One region of the Alteromonas sp. 14N.309.X.WAT.G.H12 genome, then DNA from elsewhere that is predicted to be linked to it. Evidence: predicted binding sites of a transcription regulator. Region 1 holds the regulator's gene; each other region holds the start of a gene.
The links. The regulator sigma-54, encoded in region 1, starts transcription at its own class of promoters, with help from an activator protein. The targets are predictions, from matches to a motif close to GTTGGCACGNNNNTNGNNT.
Positions count from the first base shown of each region.

Region 2: the regulator sigma-54 is predicted to act here: its motif matches at 2,897-2,915, upstream of flgA (flagellar basal body P-ring formation chaperone FlgA).
Region 3: the regulator sigma-54 is predicted to act here: its motif matches at 3,228-3,246, upstream of V5298_RS11485 (PEP-CTERM sorting domain-containing protein).

Region 1 covers NZ_JBAHZB010000010.1:53-8,256, forward strand. Annotated here, with positions in the region: partial or broken gene V5298_RS05525 (LptA/OstA family protein) at 1-221, shown strand, start outside; gene lptB (LPS export ABC transporter ATP-binding protein) at 221-946, shown strand; gene V5298_RS05535 (RNA polymerase factor sigma-54) at 1,016-2,503, shown strand; gene hpf (ribosome hibernation promoting factor) at 2,531-2,818, shown strand; gene ptsN (PTS IIA-like nitrogen regulatory protein PtsN) at 2,827-3,270, shown strand; gene rapZ (RNase adapter RapZ) at 3,317-4,162, shown strand; gene V5298_RS05555 (HPr family phosphocarrier protein) at 4,159-4,434, shown strand; gene V5298_RS05560 (substrate-binding periplasmic protein) at 4,594-5,346, shown strand; gene mgtE (magnesium transporter) at 5,519-6,877, shown strand; gene V5298_RS05570 (ClpXP protease specificity-enhancing factor) at 6,908-7,357, opposite strand; gene sspA (stringent starvation protein SspA) at 7,363-7,995, opposite strand; gene V5298_RS05580 (cytochrome c1) at 8,105-8,204, opposite strand, start outside.
Region 2 covers NZ_JBAHZB010000032.1:21,533-29,736, forward strand. Annotated here, with positions in the region: gene V5298_RS10430 (flagellar hook assembly protein FlgD) at 1-153, opposite strand, end outside; gene flgC (flagellar basal body rod protein FlgC) at 179-601, opposite strand; gene flgB (flagellar basal body rod protein FlgB) at 601-1,008, opposite strand; gene V5298_RS10445 (protein-glutamate O-methyltransferase CheR) at 1,106-1,936, opposite strand; gene V5298_RS10450 (chemotaxis protein CheV) at 1,956-2,876, opposite strand; gene flgA (flagellar basal body P-ring formation chaperone FlgA) at 3,039-3,773, shown strand; gene flgM (flagellar biosynthesis anti-sigma factor FlgM) at 3,866-4,201, shown strand; gene flgN (flagellar export chaperone FlgN) at 4,212-4,643, shown strand; gene V5298_RS10470 (LPP20 family lipoprotein) at 4,675-5,151, opposite strand; gene V5298_RS10475 (flagellar assembly protein T N-terminal domain-containing protein) at 5,405-6,571, shown strand; gene V5298_RS10480 (AraC family transcriptional regulator) at 6,590-7,636, opposite strand; gene V5298_RS10485 (GGDEF domain-containing protein) at 7,633-8,204, opposite strand, start outside.
Region 3 covers NZ_JBAHZB010000039.1:6,434-14,637, forward strand. Annotated here, with positions in the region: gene V5298_RS11470 (type I restriction endonuclease subunit R) at 1-909, shown strand, start outside; gene V5298_RS11475 (SprT family zinc-dependent metalloprotease) at 909-1,634, shown strand; gene V5298_RS11480 (sterol desaturase family protein) at 1,858-2,517, shown strand; gene V5298_RS11485 (PEP-CTERM sorting domain-containing protein) at 2,602-3,189, opposite strand; gene V5298_RS11490 (hypothetical protein) at 3,503-3,760, shown strand; gene V5298_RS21050 (prolyl oligopeptidase family serine peptidase) at 3,672-3,875, opposite strand; gene V5298_RS11495 (hypothetical protein) at 4,112-4,327, shown strand; gene V5298_RS11500 (response regulator) at 4,453-7,638, opposite strand; gene V5298_RS11505 (YafY family protein) at 8,032-8,204, opposite strand, start outside.

The DNA.
Region 1 (8,204 bases):
AACAAATGATTTCATTGAACGGCAATGCCCAAATTCAGCAAGACACTAGCGTGGTGCAAGGAGACAGCATCACTTATGATATGGGCAAAGAACAATTACTTGCCACCGGGGGGGCCGAAAGCGCTTCAGGACGCGTGACTACCGTGTTTAGACCCGATACCATTGAGAGCAAAAGACAGCACGATGATAATGACGAAGATAACAAGGAAGATAATCAATAATGGCTACGTTGTCTGCATCCCATTTAGCTAAATCGTACAAATCCCGCCAGGTTGTACGGGATGTCAGCTTGTCAGTATCAACGGGCCAAATTGTGGGCTTGTTAGGGCCCAATGGCGCGGGGAAAACCACCACCTTCTATATGATTGTGGGGCTGGTTCCTTTAGACAAAGGAAAAATCAAAATCGATGACCAGGAGTTGACGCACCAACCCATGCATGAAAGGGCACGCAGAGGCATTGGATACTTACCACAAGAAGCATCCATATTCCGTAAACTCACCGTTCATGAGAATATCATGGCGATTCTGCAAACCCGCAAAGATTTGAAAAAAGAACAACGTGAAGCCGAAGCGGATTCACTACTTGATGAATTTAATATCAACCATATACGTAATAGTACGGGTATGAGTTTATCCGGCGGAGAGCGCCGTCGGGTGGAGATTGCACGAGCACTCGCTGCTAACCCACAATTTATTTTGTTGGATGAGCCCTTCGCTGGTGTTGATCCAATTTCAGTGAATGATATAAAGAAGATTATTCAGCATTTACGTGACAGAGGTATAGGAATCCTTATTACGGATCACAATGTTCGAGAAACCCTTGATGTTTGTGAAGAAGCCTATATCGTCAGTCATGGCGAGCTCATTGCGCAGGGTACCGCGGAACAAGTATTAAGTAATCAAAAGGTTCGTGATGTATACCTGGGAGAGCAATTCAGGCTATAGTTAGGATATCGGATTCGGTTAATCGTGACCCATACTGGGTATCCCTTGATAGAGTTATATAAGACGTAGATGAAACCATCGTTACAGTTAAAATTTAGCCAACAACTTACAATGACGCCGCAGTTACAGCAGGCGATCAAATTATTGCAGTTGTCGACACTTGATTTACAACAGGAAATTCAAGAAGCCTTGGATTCCAACCCGTTGTTAGAAGTGGATGAAAGTACCGACAACGATGTTGGCGAAAAAAATAATTTAGAGAACGACGATACGGTTCAGGAATCGGCATCTGCCACTGAAAGTATGGACACTGGAGAAGCGTTAGAAAAAAACGACCTTCCCGAAGAATTACCCTTAGACAGTACTTGGGATGAATATATCTCAGCTTCCTCCGCACCGGCAACCAGCATATCCGGCTCCTCTGGTGGCGATGATGAACAGATCTTTCAGGGAGAAACCACCGAGAACATTCAGGATCATTTGCTTTGGCAAATGCGCTTGACGCCCTTTTCAGAAATAGACCGAGCCATCGCCTTGGCGATTATCGACTCCATCGATGAAAGTGGTTACCTCACCGTTAGCGTTGAGGATATTCTGCAAAGCGTTAATAGTGACGAAACCGAAGAACCGGTGGAAGAAGACGAAGTGGAATGCGTGCTAAAACGTATCCAATTGTTTGATCCCATAGGCTCTGGCTCCCGTTCACCTCAGGAATGCCTGCTTGTGCAACTCAAACAGTTTGCCCCTGAGACGCCTTGGCTGGAAGAAGCCAAAATGCTGCTGGAGAACCATTGTGATTTACTCGGTAGCAAAGATTATCGAACACTAATGCGTAAAACTCGGCTCAAAGAAGATCAACTTCGTGAAGCCATGCGTTTACTACAAACATTGAATCCACGGCCCGGTAGCGCCCTTATCACCAAAGAACCAGAATATGTCATTCCTGATGTGTCTGTGGCGAAGAAAAACGGACGATGGGTGGTGGAACTTAATCCAGATAGTCTACCTAAATTAAGTGTTAATCAGCAGTATGCGGCCATGAGCCGTAAAGCGAAAAACAGCAGCGACTCTCAGTTTATTCGCTCTCATATGCAAGAAGCGAAATGGTTTATAAAGAGTCTGGAAAGTCGCAACGAAACCCTATTGAAGGTGGCGAACTGTATCGTACAGCAACAAATGGGATTTTTTGAGCACGGACCGGAAATGATGAAACCAATGGTGCTCAATGATGTCGCAGAAATGGTGGATATGCATGAATCAACAATTTCCCGCGTAACCACGCAAAAATACATGCATACCCCACGGGGCATTTTCGAATTGAAATACTTTTTCTCCAGCCACGTCGCAACGGAATCAGGTGGCGAATGTTCATCAACGGCAATACGCGCATTAATTAAAAAGCTAGTGGCGGCTGAAAAACCCAGTAAACCGCTTAGCGATAGTAAGATTGCTTCGTTGTTGGCCGAGCAAGGTATTATGGTAGCTCGGCGAACAATAGCAAAATACCGGGAATCTTTGTCGATTCCACCGTCTAACCAACGCAAAAGCCTGATTTAGGGCTGCTTAAAATAAGGAAGACGAAATATGCAAATCAACCTTACCGGTCGTCATGTTGAGATCACTGACTCTTTGCGTAATTATGTCGATACTAAATTCAGCAAATTAGAGCGCCACTTTGATCACATATCAAATGTGCACGTCATATTAAATGTTGAAAAACTCAATCAAAAAGCAGAAGCTACAGTATACCTTAGCGGCGCGGAAGTGTTTGCCTCTTCAGAAAACCAGGATATGTATGCCGCAATAGACAATATGGTTGATAAACTGGATAGGCAGGTATTAAAGCACAAAGAGAAGCTTAAAAAGCATTAACGTCACTTATGGATATTCAAGCCATCGTAAGCCTGGACCGCACTAAATGTGCGGTCCAGTGCAATAGTAAAAAGCGTATTTTGGAAATTATCAGCGGAATCGCTGCCCAAAATAACCCTGACATTGACGAAGCCACAGTGCTGAGCAGTCTGCTTTCCCGAGAAAGAATGGGCAGTACTGGCATTGGCAACGGCATCGCACTTCCCCATGGTCGACTAGAAGGGTTGGATCACGTTATCGCTATTGTTGTCACTAGTACACCTGCGATAGACTTTGATGCCATTGACAATAAACCTGTGGATATTTTTTTCACCCTGTTAGTGCCTCATGATCAAACAGAAGGTCACTTGCAAACCCTAGCCACAGTGGCGGGAAAACTCAGCGACAAAGAAACCATAAAAAGCATCAGAAAAGCGCAAACCAATGATGATATTATTCGCGCATTACAGTAAGTTATAGAAAAGGACATTTGTTGCCTGCGGATTTAGGAGAGACACGGTGAATCTGATCATCATAAGTGGCCGTTCAGGCTCGGGAAAATCTGTAGCATTACGGGCCTTAGAGGATTTGGGATATTACTGCGTTGATAATATCCCCGTTAACCTGCTTCCCGCTTTAACCCATACTGTCGCCGACGAATACGAACAAGTGGCCGTGAGCATCGATGTTCGTAACCTGCCCAAAGATCCCGCTGAATTAGTGGAAATACTGGATTATTTGCCCGAATCTTGGACGGTTACCATTGTGTATATCGATGCCAGTGAAGACATGCTGATGAAGCGCTTCAGTGAAACCCGGCGTTTGCATCCACTGGCCAAATTAAACAAGTCTTTATCCGATGCCATTCTCACAGAAAAAGAACTGCTTGCCCCCATTGCGGAACGGGCAGATCTTAATATTGATACCGATTCCTTAAGCATCCACCAGCTTGCCGAACTCATACGCGAGCGCATTTTAGGTAAAAAAAGCGCGCGTTTAGTACTGGTTATCGAATCCTTTGGCTTTAAACATGGCATTCCTAAAGACGCCGATTACGTGTTTGATGCCCGTTTCTTACCTAATCCCCATTGGGAGCCCGACTTAAAACATCTCACTGGCTTAGACACGCCTGTGCAAGTATTTTTAAGTTCACAGCCCATCGTTACCAAATTTATTTATCAAATTCAAAACCTCATCACCACATGGTTACCCCATCTAGAACGCAACAATCGAAGCTATGTGACCGTTGCCATAGGCTGCACCGGTGGCCAGCACCGCAGTGTTTACGTTGCTGAATGCTTAGCTAAGAACTTGCGGGAGAGCCATTCTGATGTGCAAATACGTCATCGAGAGCAAAAAGAATGATGCGCCTAGAAAAATCTGTCACCATTGTTAACAAACTGGGCTTACATGCCCGGGCAGCCACTCAACTGGTACAACTGGCGAATCAATTTGATGCCGAAGTTACCTTGCAAAAAGGGGATAAAACGGCCAATGCAAACAGTGTGTTAGGGCTAATGATGATGGAAAGTCATCAGGGTGAGCAGGTAACCATTATATCAGAAGGCCCAGATGCACAGGCGGCACTTGATGCGGTAGAAAGCTTGATTGTCCAAAAATTCAACGAAGATGAATAACCGCATTATGGTCACTCACCGGTAATACTTCCCCATACAACCCATGAAAACCTCTGATCCATTGCTTCCCGGCCACTTCTATTGCTAAATAAACCTACTCTCACTTTTGCTTAAGTAGTGAACCACTAAACTGCTCAGCGTAAGTTCAAGGATCTGAACATGTATTTTGTTCATCGTTTATCGATGGTGTTAGTGGTGCCGTTACTCTTTTTCCTTCCTCTGTCATCGGTTTATGGGCAGGACTCCCTGTATTTAGGCGGTGCAGAATGGCCCCCCTACTTTGTTCTGCAAAATCAAAATCAGGCAGCGGGTAAAGATTATTTGTTGCTAAAATCCATTCTTTCGAAGATGAACTACGCCCTAATACCCCAAGTTTTACCGGAAAAACGCCTAGCTCATGACGTTAACCAAGGCAAAATCGATGTGGTGTTAGGCGCTGCTTATACACCGGAACGGGCACAAAATAACTATTTTTCCATTCCCTATCGCACAGAAAGCATTGGTTACGGATACCTTAACAGCGGTTCTGCGCCACCGGCACAGCAAGATCTGCTCACACGCTTACGACAGGGTAAAACACTGGCGCTCAATACAGGTGGCTGGTTTGGTGAGTACTTTTCATCCCATATCGCCAATCCTTTTCACCATCAACTGGTGCATATTGAAAGTGTGGCACGTCGGATAAACGCCCTCGCTTTAGGTCGTGTGGATTTGATTTTAGATGACAAAGAGGTCTTGGCTTACAGCGCCAAAAAGCAAGGCATTCAAATAACGGTGAGTGAAGAAAACATTCAGCGCCAAGAGGTACATTTTATGTTTAGTCGTTATTCTGTTGATCAACAATTTATGCAGACATTTAATCGCTTGCTAGCAGAACGGCTAAAAATTGAACCGCAAAATGATGACGAATAAATGACAACCATAACAATTTGTCGCACTTGATCATAAGACTTCAACACCCTCAGGTTTAACCTGCCTATTCCCCCACTTTTGCTAGTATTTTCAGCATCAATATTCATGACAGAATTTGCTTGTTGGGGTATCCTATAGGTATCCCTTCCATATTGTTTCTCAAAGGATTTCAGTGGCAGAAGCATTGGACAGTAAATCAGCACAAAGTCAATTACGCTCACTTAACGACGCCTTGGGTGATGGGCGATTTGTGTCTGTAAGAAAAATGCTGCATGAGCTGCCGCCGAGCGATGTGGCACTGATCCTAGAATCCAGCCCAACCAAAACCCGGGATGAATTGTGGGATCTTATCGACAGTGATTTTCACGGCGATATTCTCGAAGAACTGTCCGAAGATGTACGTAACGGTATTATCAGTAAGATGGTGCCGGAAAAAGTTGTCGATGCCCTAGAGGAAATGGACACCGATGACTTAGCAGAAACACTAAGCAGTCTTCCCGATGAAGTCTTACAGGGTATCTTGCAATCCATGGATGCCCAAGACAGGCATCGTGCGGAGCAAGCGCTGGCGTATGGTGAAGAAACCGCCGGCTTTATTATGAATACTGACACCATTACTTTGCGTCCAGATGTGACCGTTGACGTGGTGTTGCGTTATATACGGCTAAAAGGTGAATTACCAGAAAACACCGACACCTTTTACGTGGTAAACCGCACCGACAACCTTGTCGGCCTTGTCCCGGTAGCCCGACTGCTCACCGCCGACCCTGAAGATAAGGTGGCAGAAGTCATGGATGAAGATGCCGAAGCGGTGCCGGTGAATATGCCTGATGGTGAAGTGGCCAGCCTATTTGAAAGGTACAACTGGCTGTCTGCCCCCGTTGTGGATGAAAATCATCGCCTAGTTGGACGTATTACCATCGATGACGTGGTGGATATCATCAGAGAAGATGCGGAGCACTCCATGATGAGTATGGCCGGTTTAGATGATGAAGAAGATACCTTTGCCCCCGTTTTACAAAGTACCCAGCGACGCTCGGTTTGGTTAGCCGTAAATCTGGTTACGGCCCTGATGGCTGCCGCTGTCAGCGATCTATTTGAAGCCACTCTCAGTCAACTGGCCGTATTGGCCATTTTAAACACCATTGTTCCCAGTATGGGCGGTGTTGCGGGAAATCAGACACTCACATTGGTGATCCGGGGTATGGCCCTAGGTCACGTTAACGGCAGTAACGCCCGCTGGCTCATTAGCAAAGAAATCGCCATCGGCTTTTTAAATGGCATTATCTGGGCATTACTTATCGCCACGGTCATTGGCGTATGGAAACAAAATTTGATACTGGGTGTGGTGATCGCCTTCGCTATGCTGGTTAACATGATAGCGGCGGCGTTGGCCGGTGCAACACTGCCCATTATCATGAAGCGCTTAAAAATCGATCCTGCCCTTGCCGGTAGTGTTATTCTCACCACCATTACCGACGTTGTTGGTATTTTTGCCTTTCTTGGCACCGCCACCTTACTATTGATGTAAGGCATAAAAAAAGTCGGCATTGCCGACTTTTTATTTAATGACTTTCAGGTTGGGTTTACCTTTTTTCGGTGGTACCGGCGCGTTTTGTGAATCGCCATCACTGGTATCCCCCGATGGTCGTGTTACCCCATCGCTATTACTTTTAGGTGCAGAATCTGGCTTTTCGGTCTCTTCTTCTAACGAGAACACCGTACCTGCGCCGTTCTCCCTTGCATATACGGCTAATACCGCATGACAAGGGATGTAAATTTGGCGAGGTTGGCCACCAAATCTAGCCTGGAAAGACAATGCTTCCAAATCCAGAGCAAAGTTCATACACGCTGCCGGAGAGACATTCAGTACTATCTGACCGTCTTTTACAAACTCCTGAGGCACATCAACCCGCTCCATAGTGGCATCCACCACAATGTAGGGCGTAAGCTGGTTATCCACTATCCAATCGTAGAATGCTTTTAACAGATAGGGTTGATTAGGGGTCATCATACTCATAACGGGTTATGAATTTCCCGTTCTTGATCCGTTAACGAGGCTTTAAAGGAGCTACGAGAGAAGATGCGCGTCATATACGCATTAACTTCTTTACTACCATTGCCGGTTAGAGTGATACCCAATGCAGGTAAACGCCATAACAGTGGTGCAAGGTAGCAATCCACTAAGCTAAACTCTTCACTCATGAAATAAGGCATTTCATCAAATACAGGGCCTAGGGCTAACAGGGCTTCGCGTAAATCATTACGAGCCGCTTCCACATCACCTTCATTACGGAAAATTTTATTCGCTAAAGAATACCAGTCCTGCTCAACCCGGTGCATCATTAAGCGACTTTGTCCTCGCGATACGGGATAAACAGGCATCAGGGGCGGATGAGGAAAACGCTCATCGAGATACTCCATGATGATATGGGATTTATATAGAACCAATTCTCTGTCAACGAGGGTTGGCACGGTACCGTATGGGTTCAAATCAAGCAAATCCTCAGGCAGATTCGTGGGATCTGTGTAGCTTATTTCAACACCAACACCTTTTTCCGCCAAAACAATACGAACCTGGTGACTGTAAATGTCGATGGTATCTGAGAACAACGTCATGATTGAACGCTTATTCGCGGCTACGGCCATTCATTTTCCTCCGTCGAGAGTAATACTACGCAAGCGCTAATGTCGCTTGCCATATGCTAAAAAAGGGGGCGGAATGCCCCCTTGCGTATTATACACAAAATATGCGCTGTTAGTGTACTTCTCTCCAGTATTCTTTCTTCAATAAGTAGACGAAGAAGAAAAGAACAACGATGAATACCAGCACCCACTTTCCGATACTTTCAGACTGT
Region 2 (8,204 bases), on a different contig from region 1:
CTTGGTGGGATCTTGATTCGCCAATTGCTCAGTTAACAATGAAAAGAAATCTTCCTGGCTGAGGCGTTGTTCACTGCCATCGGCAACAGCAACCCCCTCGTCCTGCCAGTAAAGTTCTGATGTTAAACCGGCATCATTTGAAATTGTGCTCACTGAAATATCCTCATGTCAGCGTTCATTACTGACTGCGTCCTAGCTGCAATACCTGACGGAAAATGCGTTTCGTGGTATCGGCAACCTGTACATTTGTTTCGTAGCCTTTGGAGGCTGACATCATATTTGCCATTTCTTCGACAATATTCACATTGGGCTTATAGATATAGCCATTTTCGTCTGCCATTGGATTGTGGGGAGCATATTCAATTTGCAACGGCGCATCACTTTCCACGACACCTTTTACCTGAACGCCCACGCCTTTACTTTGATCATCTGTGGCTTGGGCTAATTGTTCGGCAAATACCGGATAGCGAGCTCGGTAGGTATCTTCATAACTGCTGCTAACACTGTTGGCATTGGCAATGTTACTGGCAGTGGTATTCAAGCGGACATTTTCTGCCTCCATGCCTGTACCGGAAATCGACATTACATTAAAGAGACTCATTAGCTTTGCCCTCCACTTAAGGCTTTCTTCATACCTTTTAATTTACTTTCCAGAAACTGTAATGAGGCCTGATAGCGCATACCATTTTCCAAAAACGCATTACGTTCGGTCTGTATGTCCACAGAGTTACCATCACCGGTATCCGGTTGGTCAGGTATGCGATAATCTACGTCAAAACTGCTGATATTGAGTTTGCCCCCGAAGTGGGCTTCATGGGTTCGTACCATGTTGCCGGTACGCTGAGATGACTGGGCGGATTCCATCGCACGTTGAAAATCGATGTCGCGGGCTTTGTACCCGGGCGTATTGGCGTTTGCCAAATTGCCAGCAATGACTTCCATTCTCTGCTCACGAATGTTCAGTGCTTTTTGGTGGAAACCCACTAATTTGTCTAAATTGATGGCCACGACCGACACCTCAGTTGCTATAAAAATTGACCTTGTAAAAGGTTAAAGCAAAGGAAGTGCCAAGTATTTTTGACGCTAGACTAAGAACACGGGAGGATTACGCTTTACGTTGAAAATAAAGGCCTGGACGGCATTTCACCATCGTATAGAGGTGATCAGCACTACCTATAGATTCCGACGCCCCGAGAAAGAGGATGCCACCTGGTTGCAGTTGAGCGGCAATTTGTTGCAGTATGCGTGTTTTCACTTCTTGGGGAAAATAAATCAACACATTGCGGCAAAAAACGATATCGAATTTTCCCAGCGAACCATAGCTATTAAGCAGATTTAAACTGCGAAACGACACCATATTTCTGACGTCACGATTCACCTGTAATAAGCCGTCTTTATTCGCGGTAAAGTATCGGCGACGACGTTCAGCGGACAACCCCCGAGCTAAGGATAGCTCGTCGTAAACACCCTTTTCGCATTTTTCCAGCATCTTAGATGATAGATCCGTACCGACAATTTCCACACCACCAAGCAATTGCCCTTTTTGCCCCTGATACTCAAGCACAGACATGGCAATGGAGTATGGCTCTTGCCCTGACGAACAGGCGGCGCTCCAAATACGTAACCGCCGCTTTTTTGTCGCCATCTCTGGCAAAATATTTTTCACCAGCAGATCGTACGGGTAGTTATCACGAAACCACAAGGTTTCGTTGGTGGTCATGGCATCGAGTACGGCTTGAAGGAGCTGGCGATTGCGCCCGGTGATCGTGGCCGAAATGAGGGCATCTATGCAATCAAAATGAAAATCGTGCATCACCGAAGACAATCGACTACGAACCAAATACTGTTTATTCTCACCAAGAGAAATACCGCATTGCTGTTGCAGAAATTGACCAAACTGACGATAACTACCTTCAGACACGTCTTTGTTTTTCAAGCTAAAAATGCCTCACAAACTAATCTTTAAGCCACTTGTTCACTGCTGTGGCAAGCTCATCGGGATGGAACTTGGCAATAAAATCGTCGGCCCCCACCTTTTCCACCATCGCCTGATTAAATACGCCACTTAAGGAGGTATGAAGCACCACATGGAGGTTTTGCAATTCCGGCGTATTTTTAATTTCCGCCGTTAAGGTATAACCATCCATTTCAGGCATTTCAATATCGGAAACCAACACACCGACTTTGTCTGTGACATCACCGGTTTCAGCGGCGATTTCTTTTAATCGGTTGAGGGCTTCGAGCCCATTTTTAGCCATTTCAATTTCCAGACCTAAAGCCGTTAGGGCTTTTTTCACCTGACTTCTTGCCACCGAGGAATCATCAGCAATAAAAATAATTTTATCTTTGCTGCCAGAGGTATCTAACCCCGAGGCCACTTCATCACTCACATCGGTGTTCAGTGGGGAAATTTCATTGAGAATTTTCTCCACGTCCAGAATTTCCACCAGCTCATTATCCACTTCTGTTACCGCCGTTAGGTAACTTGCTTTGCCCGTTCCCTGTGGCGGCGGCATGATGGTATCCCAGTTGGTATTAATAATACGTTCTACTGCTCCTACCAAAAAGCCCTGAACAGACCGGTTGTATTCAGCGATCACAATGAACGCGTTATCCAAATTCTCAATTTTACGCCCGCCGGTGGCCATACTCAGATCGATCACCGATATGGTCTGGCCACGAATATGAGCGACGCCACGGACCAATGAATTTAATTTGGGGATCCGCGTTAAAGGCGGACATTGTAAAACTTCACGCACTTTAAACACATTAATGCCAAAACGCTGACGCCCATTTAATCTGAACAACAACAATTCCAGTCGATTCTGCCCCACTAGCTGCGTGCGCTGATTAACGGAATCAAGTATTCCCGACATATCTCACCTCTATATAAAAATTGGGCACGAACATTGCGTTGACAATACCACTTAATGATTTGAAGTAGAATCGCCAAAAAAGTGACGCTGGCATCGTCGTCCCGTCAGATACTGTTATTAATCATAGTCAAATTGCGTTCAGGTGAACACGAAAAAGTGAAAATGAAAAAAAAGATTCCATATTCCAGTGCCCAAAAACGAGAGCAACGACTGTTTCATGTGGTTATTATGCTCATAACCATAGTTAGTTTTCAGGCATTTGCACAATCTTCCGGGCATTTACGGGAACAAATGCGAGAAGAAGCTGAGCAATATCTTCGTTCAGCCATTGGCGATCGCTATCAAAACGACAATGTCCAGGTTACCGTGCTGCCCATCGATGAGCGCATTCAAATCCAACCTTGTGAGAGTGATTATAATTATCACGCCGATGAAGCGGCGTTATCACAAAGCTATGTATCGGTGCGGGTAACTTGCCCTAGCAGCAATTGGTACTTGTTTACCAACGGCAGAATCAATCGCACTCGTACCGTGGTCGTGACAGCGACTATGATCAGTCCAGGCACCGTGTTAAGTGCGCAAAACTTGAAACTCGCAGAAGTGGATGTCAATCTTATCCGTCATACCAGTTATACAGATTTAACTCCCTTGATTGGTGCCCGTATGAAACGTCGAGTGAGACAAGGGCAGGCAATTCAAGGTAATATGCTGTGCTTTGTTTGTAAGGGTGATCGTATTACAATAAGTGCTAACGCCGCAGGCATGCAGGTAAAAACCGCAGGCATAGCCCAACAAGATGGTATTATTGGCGATAATATTCAAGTACTTAACGCATCATCAAGACGTTCAATTATCGCCGAGGTCGCCAGTACACAAACAGTGGTGGTTAATCTGTAGACGGTTGTCAAAAAAATTAGTAAATCGGGCTAAAGTTACAACGCATTCTGCCGATAAATTAAACGAGGTATTATTGGTAGTGGAAAATCAATATGGCAATTAATAATGTAAACAATGGCGGTCCTAAGGCTCCCGTTGACAATGTGAAACTGAATAATCAGCAGTCACAAACACAATCTGCCGCACAACAGGAAGTGGCGGCCAAAAACACGCAGACCACGGCTCCAAGACAAGATTCCGTGTCGCTAACCCAATCTGCCCAGCAATTAAGCCAGGTACAAAAGAAAGGGACAGAGACGCCGGTGAATCAGGAGAAAGTGGATAAACTGAAAAAAGCGATCCAAAGTGGCGAATACAAAATTGATGCTGATTCACTGGCACAAAAAATCGCACGTTTGGAAGCGCAAGTATTTGGTTTAAAACCTTAAAGAGTAAATAATGGTGCAAGAACTTCAGCAAGCCCTTGAACAACAGTTAGCCAACCTAACTCAATTGTCAGCGTTGCTTGATCAGGAGCTGCACCTTATCAGTTCCCGCAATGCGGAAGACCTGATTAATTTACTCAAAGAAAAAGAACACACCCTCGAACAAATCCAGCTCACTGATAATATTGTGGCGCAACATTACCAACCGTTGTCAGCCTCCCAATCAGTGCCCGATGATATCAACGAAATGATTGAAAAATCGAAACAGCGGGTTGAAGAGTGTCGTTATAAAACCCAGGTTAATGAAAAAGCGGTGGAACAAGGGCAACTGCGTTTAACCCATTTAAGAAACCTGATGCTAGAAGTGCGTGCGAAAGAATCTCTGACCTACGATAAAAGCGGTAAGCCGAAAGGCTCTGGCCGTGGTCGAGGGATCAGCGCTTAACCGCCCCCCATCCTTCCCAGTGTAATTTTCCTTAGTAATAGGTCACATCGCGAATACGTTTAGGCTTAGCCACGGTTAAATAAATGTCATACACTTTGCGCATATCCAGCTCCAGCTCAGTTGCGTAGGTATCTTCGCCTACCGGATAACTCTTTACCACTCTAGCGCCACGGATCACCCCTTCAACAGACGCTTTTAACCGTGAATCCTGCATCACAAGATTAGACACTGACTGACTTCCGTCCAGTTTTTGTCCATACACCTGTTCGGCCAGTTCTCTGTAAGCATCAAGCTTTGATGCCCGCATGGCCATTAATGCCCGATCGTTATCGGACTTTCCCCGCTGAGTCGCAATGGGAGCATAACCGATGGCACTGAGTACCGGATATTCTTCGGGCTCTACCGTTTCCCACTCAACTTGCTTATCGAAAAAACTACTACAGCCGCTTATCAACACTGCACCGATGAAACTGATAACAACCCGCAGTTGATGGTTAATTTTAGTCATAACAAACCTTCTTTAGTGACAAACCAGTGAGGTTACACAATGGATTTTGCTCAATAGCACTATGCCTATGCTAGCAACTACTGTGCCCTAACAGCAGCGTCAAAATTTATACGATTAATTTAGGAACAATATTTGCTGTAACTCCCCATACAGGAAAACCGGAGAAGTTAACCTACATACGCGCCAAGGGCACGAGCGTACAGGGAACCTTCTATCAAATGGCTAACGTTATCAGTGTGCCAGAGAACAAAAAATGCGTATAACGAAACAGGGTTTAGTGAAAAATTTGTCAGTATTGCTTCTGGGACTTTTACTCTCATGGCAAACTTCTGCCGCCTGGTTTGAAGCCCAGGGGCAAGCCTTGATTGCCCAAGGAGATAGGTCCTCCGCCAAAAAACGCGCCACTGAAGAAGCCATTCGACAAGCGCTGATGTTTGCTGGGGCGTCGGTTCAAAGCGTACAAACCCTCACCAATGGATTGTTGCAGGAAGATAGTTTTAAAATCAGTGCCGCCGGCGAAGTCAACGATCTCCAACTGGTTTATGAAAAATGGCACGATGACTATGTCACCGTGGGCATTCGGGCTGATATTTTCCCCCAAAGAACCCAGTGCGCCGCTGCCCAGTTCAAAAAAACACTGGTCACCACCTATTTCCCCCTGGCCCATCGGCAACAAGCTCAGGATGGTCAAATTCATCAGCTCACCGATATTGCACCCCGTCAGTTACAACAACAAATGAACACCTTATCTGAACATGTTGCCCTTGGTCCCATTGAACCCTACACCGTGCGATGGGATCGCGCAAAAGTCTTGTCTCAGGCCCCTTCCCTTGCCAGACAAACCCGTTCTCAGTTTATTCTGGCTGGGGTTATTACCGATATCAGTCTAGCGAGAACCGCCCATTCATCCTTGGCTTTTTGGAAAAATGATGTAGCCCAAAGGCAGTTCGCATTGGATGTCTTTGTGGTTGACGGCATGAATGGTGCGTTACTGTTAGAAAAAAACTACCACACCCAAGCCCCATGGCGCTTTGACCGTTTCACACAGGTGGATGTAAGTAGTGAACAATTTTGGTCCAGTGACTATGGTAAAGCGGTCAATCAGCTTTTCGCCCAAGTGGTCGATGATGTGGAACAGGCCCTTCTTTGCCAACCGGCCACAGGCCGGGTTCTCACCGTCAGCGGCACTCAGTTGCAAGTGTCCCTCGGTCGCGCCCATGGGATCCGTCCCGGCGATGAACTCACACTGTACAAAACCAGTGAAGTCATCGATCCCCAAGGCATGACATTTTTGCAATACAACCTGTATCCGGCGAAAGTGAAAGTGATTAGCGCATCCGTTGACAGTGCTACCGTTGAAGTGGCAGACGGTAGTTTAGTGGGCAACATCCAGCCGAATGACTTTGTGGCAAAACGTTAATAACCGATTTTTGCCCCCTTATTTCTCTGCCGGCACACCCAGTGGGTTTAACTGACGCAATTCACTGGGTGTACGGCCAGTCCAGCGCTTCACAGCCCGGCGAAAGTTAGTCAAATCATCAATGGCCATATTCAGCGCACTTTGCGCGTTTGATAACTGACACACCTGTAATAAAAATATCGCGTGTTCTCGGCGCACTTCATCCACCAAAGCGGAAAAGGTTACCTGATAGTCTTTTAGCCGACGCTTTAAGGTTGCCGGGCTGATGGCCAACTGCGCTGCCATTTTAGCTGCCGTAAGATGTGGATCCTGTGCGATGGCTAGCCGTACCCTGTGCACCAGCAGTATGCCTTTCTCGAATTGCTGTGCATAATGCTGTCGCGATGCCCGTCGTAAAAAGGGATCATATTGTACGAAACGCGCACTGATAGCGGTTTTTCCAATCGCCATGCTAAAACAAGGCTGATCAAAATAGAGACGTCGCCCCAGGTGCATTTCATATTCGGCAAGATGCCGGGGACGAGAAAAGGGAAAATAAAATCGAATGGGCAAACGGTGACCACACCATTGCTTGGTAAAGGCCATAAAAGCGGCCATCACGATTTCCACTACCAAAGGAAACCCCTTGCTTTTGCCCATACTGTTACGCAGGGTCAACAATTTAGCATGCGGCTGGGTGTAAACACCAAAATCCACCAACGGGCACACCTGTAATACATACTGCGATACAATAGCGCTAACTTGCTGCAGATTACGACAATACCCTAAGGTCGTGACAAAGCCACTATAATGAGAAGTAGCAAGAGCGTGGCCTATCTGAAACCCCACCCCTTTACTTTTGCAATGCTTAATCACATTGCCGAATAACGCACACAGTTGATTGGCCGACACCCAACCGGTTTTATCCATGTCTGCATCGAATATTCCTGTTCCCCGTAGCAACTTATTTTTATCAACCCCATGACTGGTAACCACATCAAGTACTGCGCGACATAATGGATAAGCGGGTATCACTTTGTCATTGTGGTGAATAAGGCGATACGATGGCATTGGCGAAGACGTCATGCGGCTTGAGGTGGCTGGTGATCCAGCATAGAGTGCAAGGTAGTAAGCAGTTGTTCCACGCTTCTATCACATTCAATGGCGGTGGTAGCGGTGCGAACTGACTGAAACACGGCGGTGGTGTTTGCACCGCTTCTAAATGCCAGATGATGCACTGACACCTCAATTTGCCGCGCCACCGCAATGGCTGACTCTAAGCTTGTATCCGGCAAAAGCATGATAAACCGGTCTCCTGCATAGCGGCACACCAGATCGTTTTCTCTGACATGCATCACTAATAAGCGCGCAATTTCTTGTAAGAACCGATTGCCCTCTTGATAACCGTGATCCTGATTAAAGCGGGAAAAGCTGTTAATATCTACCATCAGCGCGCAGCCGCCCAAATGACGGCGACACAAATCCGCTACCCGCCCGCACCAATAGTCCGCCAAGTACAATTGTGTGACCTCATCAATCTGATGATGATCCCGATAGGTCCACTCCCGGCGCTGTAACTGTTTGTTCAGTGCCTTTTGTTCACCATGCCATGCACTCAGAGCCATTGTCATCACCACCATCCCGACCGCGGCAG
Region 3 (8,204 bases), on a different contig from region 1:
TTAGAAATGGTGAGAGGGCTGTGTGAGCCGGTTAAAGCACCTAAGGAAACGCAGGATTATTTGATTTATTTTTGCGGATCATCCGGTGATAACTCCGACGAACTTTTCGAAAAGGAAAACTTGAGACTGACGCTTTACAAAGCGGTTGCTAAGCTTATCCGTAATTTTGGGAATCTCGCAAATGAGATGGTAAAAGCCGGTTATACCTCTCAACAAACTGAGAAAATTCGTCAGGAAGTTTTGCACTTTGAAACAGTAAGAAACGAAGTTAAGGTCGCTAGTAAAGATAGTGTCAATATGAAGCAGTATGAGCCAGCGATGCGCTTTTTACTCGATACTTACGTCAGAGCGAAGCCCAGCGAACAACTTGTCGAAATTGAAGATTTGGGTTTAGTTGATCTCATTATTAAAAAAGGAGCAGAAGCGCTTGATGACTTGCCTGAAGGGATTAAAGAGAGTCAGGAAAATATGGCTGAAACAATCGAGAATAACGTTCGTAGGACTATTGTTGATGAGAATCCGGTAAACCCGAAATATTATGAGCAAATGTCTACACTGCTGGCAGAGCTTATTAATCTCCGGAAGCAGAAGGCCATTGAATATCAGGACTACTTAGAGAAGATAATCGCGTTAGCTAAAATGGTAAAAGTGCCTTCTGATGCTGATGATAAGTATCCTTCAAGCATGGACACGCAAGCAAAGAAAGCTTTCTATGATAACTTCGGTAAAAACGAGTCACTTGTAACAATGTTAGATAGGACTATTCGAGAAACCAAAAAAGCCGACTGGATAGGAGATCGGTTTAAAGAGCGCGAAATAGCACGAGCGGTCGCTGATACAGCGGCAGATTATGACATTAACGTCACTGATGTCATTGAACTTGCAAAAAAACAGAAAGATTATCAGTAATGACCGATGTTTCGGAGTTGAAAATAGGTGAGTTAAGTTTCGCACTACATAGAAAACCAATTAAGAACCTTCACATCAATGTTTTACCACCTGATGGAAGGGTGAGAGTTTCAGTTCCTACAGCCATGACTGATACTGCAATTAGGACCGCTGTAGTATCAAAGCTTGCTTGGATAAAGAAACAACAGAGAGACTTTGCCGAGCAGCCTCGTCAGTCACCTCGCGAGTTTATCGATGGTGAGGCCCATTTTCTTTGGGGGCAAAAATATCGCTTACGCATAATCAGTGTCAGCAAAAAAGCTGAAGTACAGGGTGTAAAGAATCGACGATTACAGGCAGCTATTACTGAAGAAATGTCTCTTGAAGACAAACAAACTCTGTTTGATGCGTTTTATAAAACGGAAACCCAGAAAGCGCTGTGCTCTCTAATTGATAGTTGGAGTCAGCGCGTTGGCCGAGCTCCGTCATCAGTAACTGTGCGGAGAATGAAAACGAAGTGGGGCAGCTGCAACACAGATTCAAAACGCATCATCATCAACTCTGAACTAGCCAAAAAGCCTTTCGAGTGCCTTGAGTATATTGTGGCTCACGAGTTTGTGCATCTCCTAGAACGGCATCACAACGAACGCTTTATAGCTCATATGGATAAGTTAATGCCCAACTGGAGGGAGCGGTGTGATCTTTTGAACAGTTTGCCGCTTGCGCATGAAGACTGGCAATACTAGCTTTTATAGTCTTGAGTGCTGATGGCTGGGAACACAGTGGATTAAACTAATTTGGCTTTTTCGAGGTTGAGGCATAGTCCATCTACCTGACCGAATGAAACACAAATTTAGTGTAGTTCAGCCTAGGGAATTGATCATTTTTATCATGGGTGTCTTTCTTTTTAAAGAGTTTAGTGTAAACCTAGCGTTGGCCTTAACCCATCAAGCTAGCGACATTTTGTTGATGCTAGCGCTGATGCCATTTTTTTATTGGTTGCACGCGACGTTCGCTATTTTCACAATTGAATTGACAGTACTAACGGTTATTTTTGCGTTCATTTTTCAAGATTTTCTATACTATTGGTTTCATCGTGCCAGCCATCAATGTAACTGGTTATGGGCTGCACATGTTGTGCACCACAGTTCAACCAATATGAATTTTTCTACGGCTATGCGGCAAAGCCTTTTTTATCCCATTGTGGGTATGTGGGTGTTTTGGTTGCCGCTGATTATTTTAGGCTATACACCTCAGTTAGTGCTGGCAATTGTTGCTTTGAACTTAGCTTTTCAATTTTTTGTACATACAGAACTAGGGCCTGAATTCAGAGTGCTGGGTAAGGTATTTAATACTCCGGTACATCATTGTCTTCATCATGCTAAGAACCCACAATACGTCGATAAAAACTACGCTGGTGTACTTATCATCTGGGACAAAGCTTTTGGAACCTTTGTGAAGAGCAATGGTGAGTCACCTAGCTATGGGGTGACAGATCGTGAATATGCGGTTTCGTTTTTTGATGTGGTGTTCACACCTTGGCGCATCTTAGTTAGCAATCTGCAAAAACAAAAAAGTGCCACTGCAGCCATTAAATTACTGTTTAATAAACCCGGTAATTTAAAATAGCCCCTAAGTCGGAACAACCATCACTTCCTAGCAGACATAAAAAGGCCCCGATAATAAATCGAGGCCTTTAAAACTCTATATCGATTACGCGTTAAATCTTTTTCTACCGACTAACACAAGTAGACCTAAGCTAAGCAAAAGAATCGATGCTGGAGCAGGTACTGCAACAGAACCAGATTGTGTTTCTATCTGAAATTGTGCCTGAGTTAAATTGAAATTAAATACGTCGTTACCACTTCCGACATCATAACTAACTGAAACACTATTTCCTGTAAAAGATAATATTTCAGGAATACCTAAATCTGTAAGGTTACCCGATATCCATGACAAACCAGTAATCACTTCACCGGCATCAAAAATGATATTCGAGATTGAAGCAGTAAAAGTCTCAAAATCAAGATCATCTTGTGAATTTAGGGTAATAATATTTGTCGTTGGGTCTAAATCGATGAATACCAACCCCCCATTCCAGTTATCAGGATTGCTTACAAAATTAGCACCTGTTAATTCGTCACCAGCACCGACTGTTGCGTTAAGGTTTTCATAAACCAAAGGTCCGAATGAACCGCAGCAATAAGGAAGGTCACTTTCTGTGCGAAAATCACCAGAAATAATAGTGGCATTTGCAACACCTGTGAAAAGTAACGCGATAACACATAGAAATTTATTCATGATTTAGATTCTCAATTAATGACACAATGCACGTCAATAAGCAAATTTCAGGCCAAAAATACAACTCATTGATTTAGTTAAACTTTTAAAAAAATAATTAATTACAATCTTAAATAAAGTAAACCAATGTAAAATAAGCTGACAAAGTAAAAACAAAGGGGGCAGAGTTAATTATTCGTTCATTTAGATTTTCTAATCCGCTAATTCTGCCCTCTGCCGCATAGTTAAAATAAACTAAAAAGCGCATAATGGCGTATATTAGCTAATTAACTCTGCCCCCATTTTTGCTGACCCCATTTTTGAAAGGTTTGTCATGAAAAATTTATTTCTTATCGTTACGTTGTTATTAACCGGTTGTGCCAGTACGCAAGACTTATCTGTTTTCTTATTTACAAATTCTGATGTGCAATCGCTGTTAAATCAACAACTACCAAATTTAAGTCAAGAAGTTAAAGTGCTAGGCCTACCCGTACAATTGAATATCAACGATTTAGGGGTAGATATCGGGCCTGATAGCGCTGTCCTTGACGATGCCATTCTTTACCAAATTCGCTTCCGCCTCGAATGTTAGCGATAACGTAGTTTCCACCCGCTTCTATCCATGCGGCCTGTGCATCTGAAAACCGAGGCATTATACTTTGAGAAAAACCTCCATAACCATATAATATAGTTGGTCGAGGCCCCATCTTATGAAACCCTTTGGCACCTAATATTGATATTGGAAAGCGAGTACCATCTTTAGAAGTTACCCAGTATTGTTTTACCTCAAATTTATCACTGTCAAAAGGAACCTTGGATTCGGTGTAAAGACTAGATTTTTTCTCCTTAACATTAAACTCAAAGGTTTTTCTTCCAGTTAAAAATGTTTCAGTTCCAAAATAAAGTACCTCAGAATTTTTATGGCTCGATAGTCTAGTTACTTGTGAGTGATCAGGGACAGGTCAAGGTATTTGATAAAGAAACTCTCCTTCAGGTGAAAATACATGCAACTTATGTTGTACATTTTGTAGAAAAGCTCAGTGAAGCCCTAGGTGTTGATATTAGCGCGGGCGGTGTGCGTAGCATTTGGCTAAGAAACAATATGAATACCACCGCATTGCGAGTCGAAAAATCTAATGCTCTGGCTGAATCGGCATAAAAGATAGCCAGTTTAGCAACTGGCTGATATGCTATTTACGACAAAATCGTTCGGTAATTAGACCGACATAATCCCTTGGTAATCACACTTATTCAACTCATTCATGCACTGTATTTACCCTGGGGTCACTTTTCAGCGCCATTTATGGGTAACCACTGCGTTAATATTTGCTGTAACTTACTCGACTCAACCGGCTTTGAAATAAAGTCGTTCATACCTACCGCCAGGCATTTGTCTTTATCCCCTTGCATCGCATTGGCTGTCATGGCCACGATAGTAATATTGCTATTGAGTACCTTTGAGTCGGGAGCACGAATTTTACGGGTGGCTTCAAAACCATCCATTACCGGCATTTGGCAATCCATTAATACTAGGTCGTAGGGTAGGTTTTCTAATGCCACGAGTGCTTCCTGACCATTGGCGGCCACATCTGAGCGTATGCCAAACTGATCTAGGAGTGACTGGGCTACAACTTGATTAATAATGTTGTCTTCTACGACGAGTGCACGTGCGTTTAATTGCGGTTTTTTGTTGGCACTATAAGCGGTAAGAAGTGGCGCATTGTCTGATAATAGCCCGGCTACTTGCATCAAAGAAGTACGCAAAATAAACTGATCAACGGGTTTGGTTAGGTATGCACTATAGCCGACTTCTTTAAATTTTCGGCCGTCACCTCTTTGCCCTTGTGATGTGAGCATCATCAGGTGGGTATGGGCCAATTCAGGCGTACTTTTAATCATCTTACCTAACTGCGCTCCGTCCATATCCGGCATTTGCATATCGATGATCGCAATAGTAAATGGTTGTTTCTGCTCCACAGCAAGCATAAGCCTTTCGAGGGCTTGTTCAGCATTGGGCACTAAGGTGTGGTCAACGTGCCAATTTGTCAATAAATAACCTAGTAATCTACGGTTGGTTAAGTTGTCGTCTACCACTAATATTTTTTGGCCATCAAGATCGGTTTCAGGCTGAACTACGTTAGGCTTTTGTCCATTCTCAAGGTCAAGGGTAAACCAGAATGTCGAGCCTTTACCTATTTCACTCTTAACTCCGATTTCTCCGCCCAAAAGCTCTACCAGCTGCTTGCTTATTGCCAAACCAAGACCTGTACCTCCATACCTTCTCGTGGTGCTACCATCTGCTTGACTAAACCTTTCGAAAAGCCGAGATTGTTGTTCGGGGGCTAAACCTATGCCGGTATCGACAACTTCAATCAGCACCTTTGTGCGTGATCCTGTTTGTTGTTGCACGCTGTAATGTACTGCGACTTCCCCCACTTCGGTGAACTTAATGGCATTACTTACCAAGTTATTAAGGATCTGTCTTATACGCCCAGGATCAGCCTTGTACCATTGATGTAATACAGGAGTAGCGGGGCAAATTAGCTCTAACCCCTTTTCTTCAGCTTTCACCGCGATGCTACTGCCAAATTCGTGCAGCAACCTACTCATATCAAATTCAATCGATTCGATTTCTAACATGCCCGCTTCAACCTTAGAGAAGTCGAGTATGTCATTAATGATGGTCATTAATGATTTGGCACTGCTTTCTATTATGCTGGTGAATTCTTGTTGCTCTTTGCTTAAAGGGGTCTCTAATAAAAGGTGGGTCATGCCTATTACCCCATTCATTGGGGTGCGGATCTCGTGACTCATATTAGCCACAAATTCACTTTTGGCCATGTTGGCTTGTTCCGCCGACAACCTAGCCTGGTTCAGGGCGTCTTTTGCTAGCTGGCGCTCGGTGACGTCGCGTGTTACCCCAACAAAATGTTTAGCATTGTTAATTTTTAATTCGCTTACCCCTAATTCCATGGGGAAAGTAGAACCATCTTTGCGTTGTCCAATGACGACTCGTTCCAGGCCGATGAGTTTTTTTTCATCGGTTCGCAGGTGGTGACCCAGGTAGTCGTCATGCTCGCTATGATAGGGCTCCGGCATTAGTATTTTAACGTTGTGTCCGATGACTTCTGATTCGTGATAACCAAAGATTTTGCTGGCTGCAGGGTTGAAGGATTCGATAATCCCTCGCTGATTGATAGTGATAATGCCGTCGACAATATTATCGATCACTGCAGAAAGACGTTGGGTTTGCAGTGCTACTTCATCATTTAACTGTTTAGTGGTGCTTTGTTGGTTTTCCACAAAGCTATTAATGCCTTGGTACAAGGTTCTAATTTCATCTTTTACCGAGTGGGTATCGAGGCGTACGGTCAAATCCCCAGCCTTTACACGTTCATAAACATTGGCCATGGTGACTACCGGGGTTAGGATCTTTCGCGATAGAAACCAGATAATAAAGCCAATGGCCAATATGCCTACCGACAAACTAAACAACAACATGGTTTGAAGTGACGAGGTGAAATCCTCAAAAACTAGGTGTTCTGGAATATGGAATACTAATACCCAATATCGCTGTTTATCATGGGGTGAGAAAAAGATTTTTTCGAAACCCTCCAACTCTTTATCTTCTTTATCGTAACGAATAAACGAATCTTGGTTGAGAATGGTTTTCGCCATAAAAGGCTCGTCATTGCTTAAGGTGAGCTCAGTACCTAAGTCAAAACCAAAGGTTTTAGACTGGTCGTTGCTGTAAATATAGTACCCTTGGTCGTTGACGATTTCTCGGTGTACGCCTGAGTTAGCTGGCGCCACTTCTTGGAAAAGTTGTTCGGTGGATAAATTAAGAATTAATAGGCCCGATAACCCCCCTGAATCGCCATATACCGGAGTGGCAATTCTAAGCACTGGAAGGTGTGGCTGTTGGATCACGCCATATTCTCTGTTTAGGTTCACATCCGAGTAATAGATTTCACCGCTTGCTAATTTCAGCGTCTCCACGACGTAGGTTGAGTCGGCCTTATTTTGCAAATTTTTATCGGGCACTATGCTTATATCGCCGTTGTTCGAACGTTGGACGCGAACCAGTTCAGTGCCGTCGATATTTATAAAACGCATTTGTAAATATTCTGGATGGTTGTGGACAAAAGCGCGCAAGATAACTGCCAAGCGCTCACGCCACACGTCTAGCGAGTCTGCACTAATTGGGTCAATACCTTGGTTATTTATGGCTCTTATAATGGATTGAATAGGGGGAACATCGCGCAGAGTTAGTAGGTTTTGACTGTGATTGTTAAGGGCGATTTCAATCGCTCGTATGATGACGATGGATTTACTTTTTTCTATTTCTAATACGTTGGTTTCAGCAATGCTTCTAGACTGCCAATTATTGGTATAGCTGATTATTATAAGCGCTAAGGCTATCAACCCACCCAATACTGATGTTGTTTTAGCCCTAAGTCCAAATGTCATACTTTTCTCTATCCATGGGCTATCAGTAAATCCTAAGTAGTAAATTAGGTCGGCAGTCGTTTGACTGTAGCTATTCAGGATAGATGACTGGCACGCAGTTTTAAACAAACTTTAGTCTAATAATCATCATCGGTTTACTTAAATTTAATCAGTAAAACGATAGTGGCCTAAATTTCTCAGTCGTCGTTAACTTATCGACGGGGTATAACATTATTCTTAGTTCGGAAAAATGGGGTCTCCAAGAAACTGGAGAAAATCATGTTTACGCATTTTGGATGGATGGTTTAAGCATAGCGTAAATAAGGTGAGCTAGAAAACTTTAAAGGGAGAATAAATTCACAGGTGAACGGTGGTTTGGATGAAAAAGTTACTCTCTCTTTGTATACCAAGCTTTTACACCTCATCCTGATTCACTTGTTTCAAATAGGCCGCTAAGCATTTGTCTTTTTCATCAGTGAAGTGGCTAGGTAGCGCGGCAAAATGAGATATTCTGTCTAATCGGAAATTTCGAAATTCATGGCGCAATTCACACCAACCGGCCAATAGCCAAATTGGGCTGAACGAAA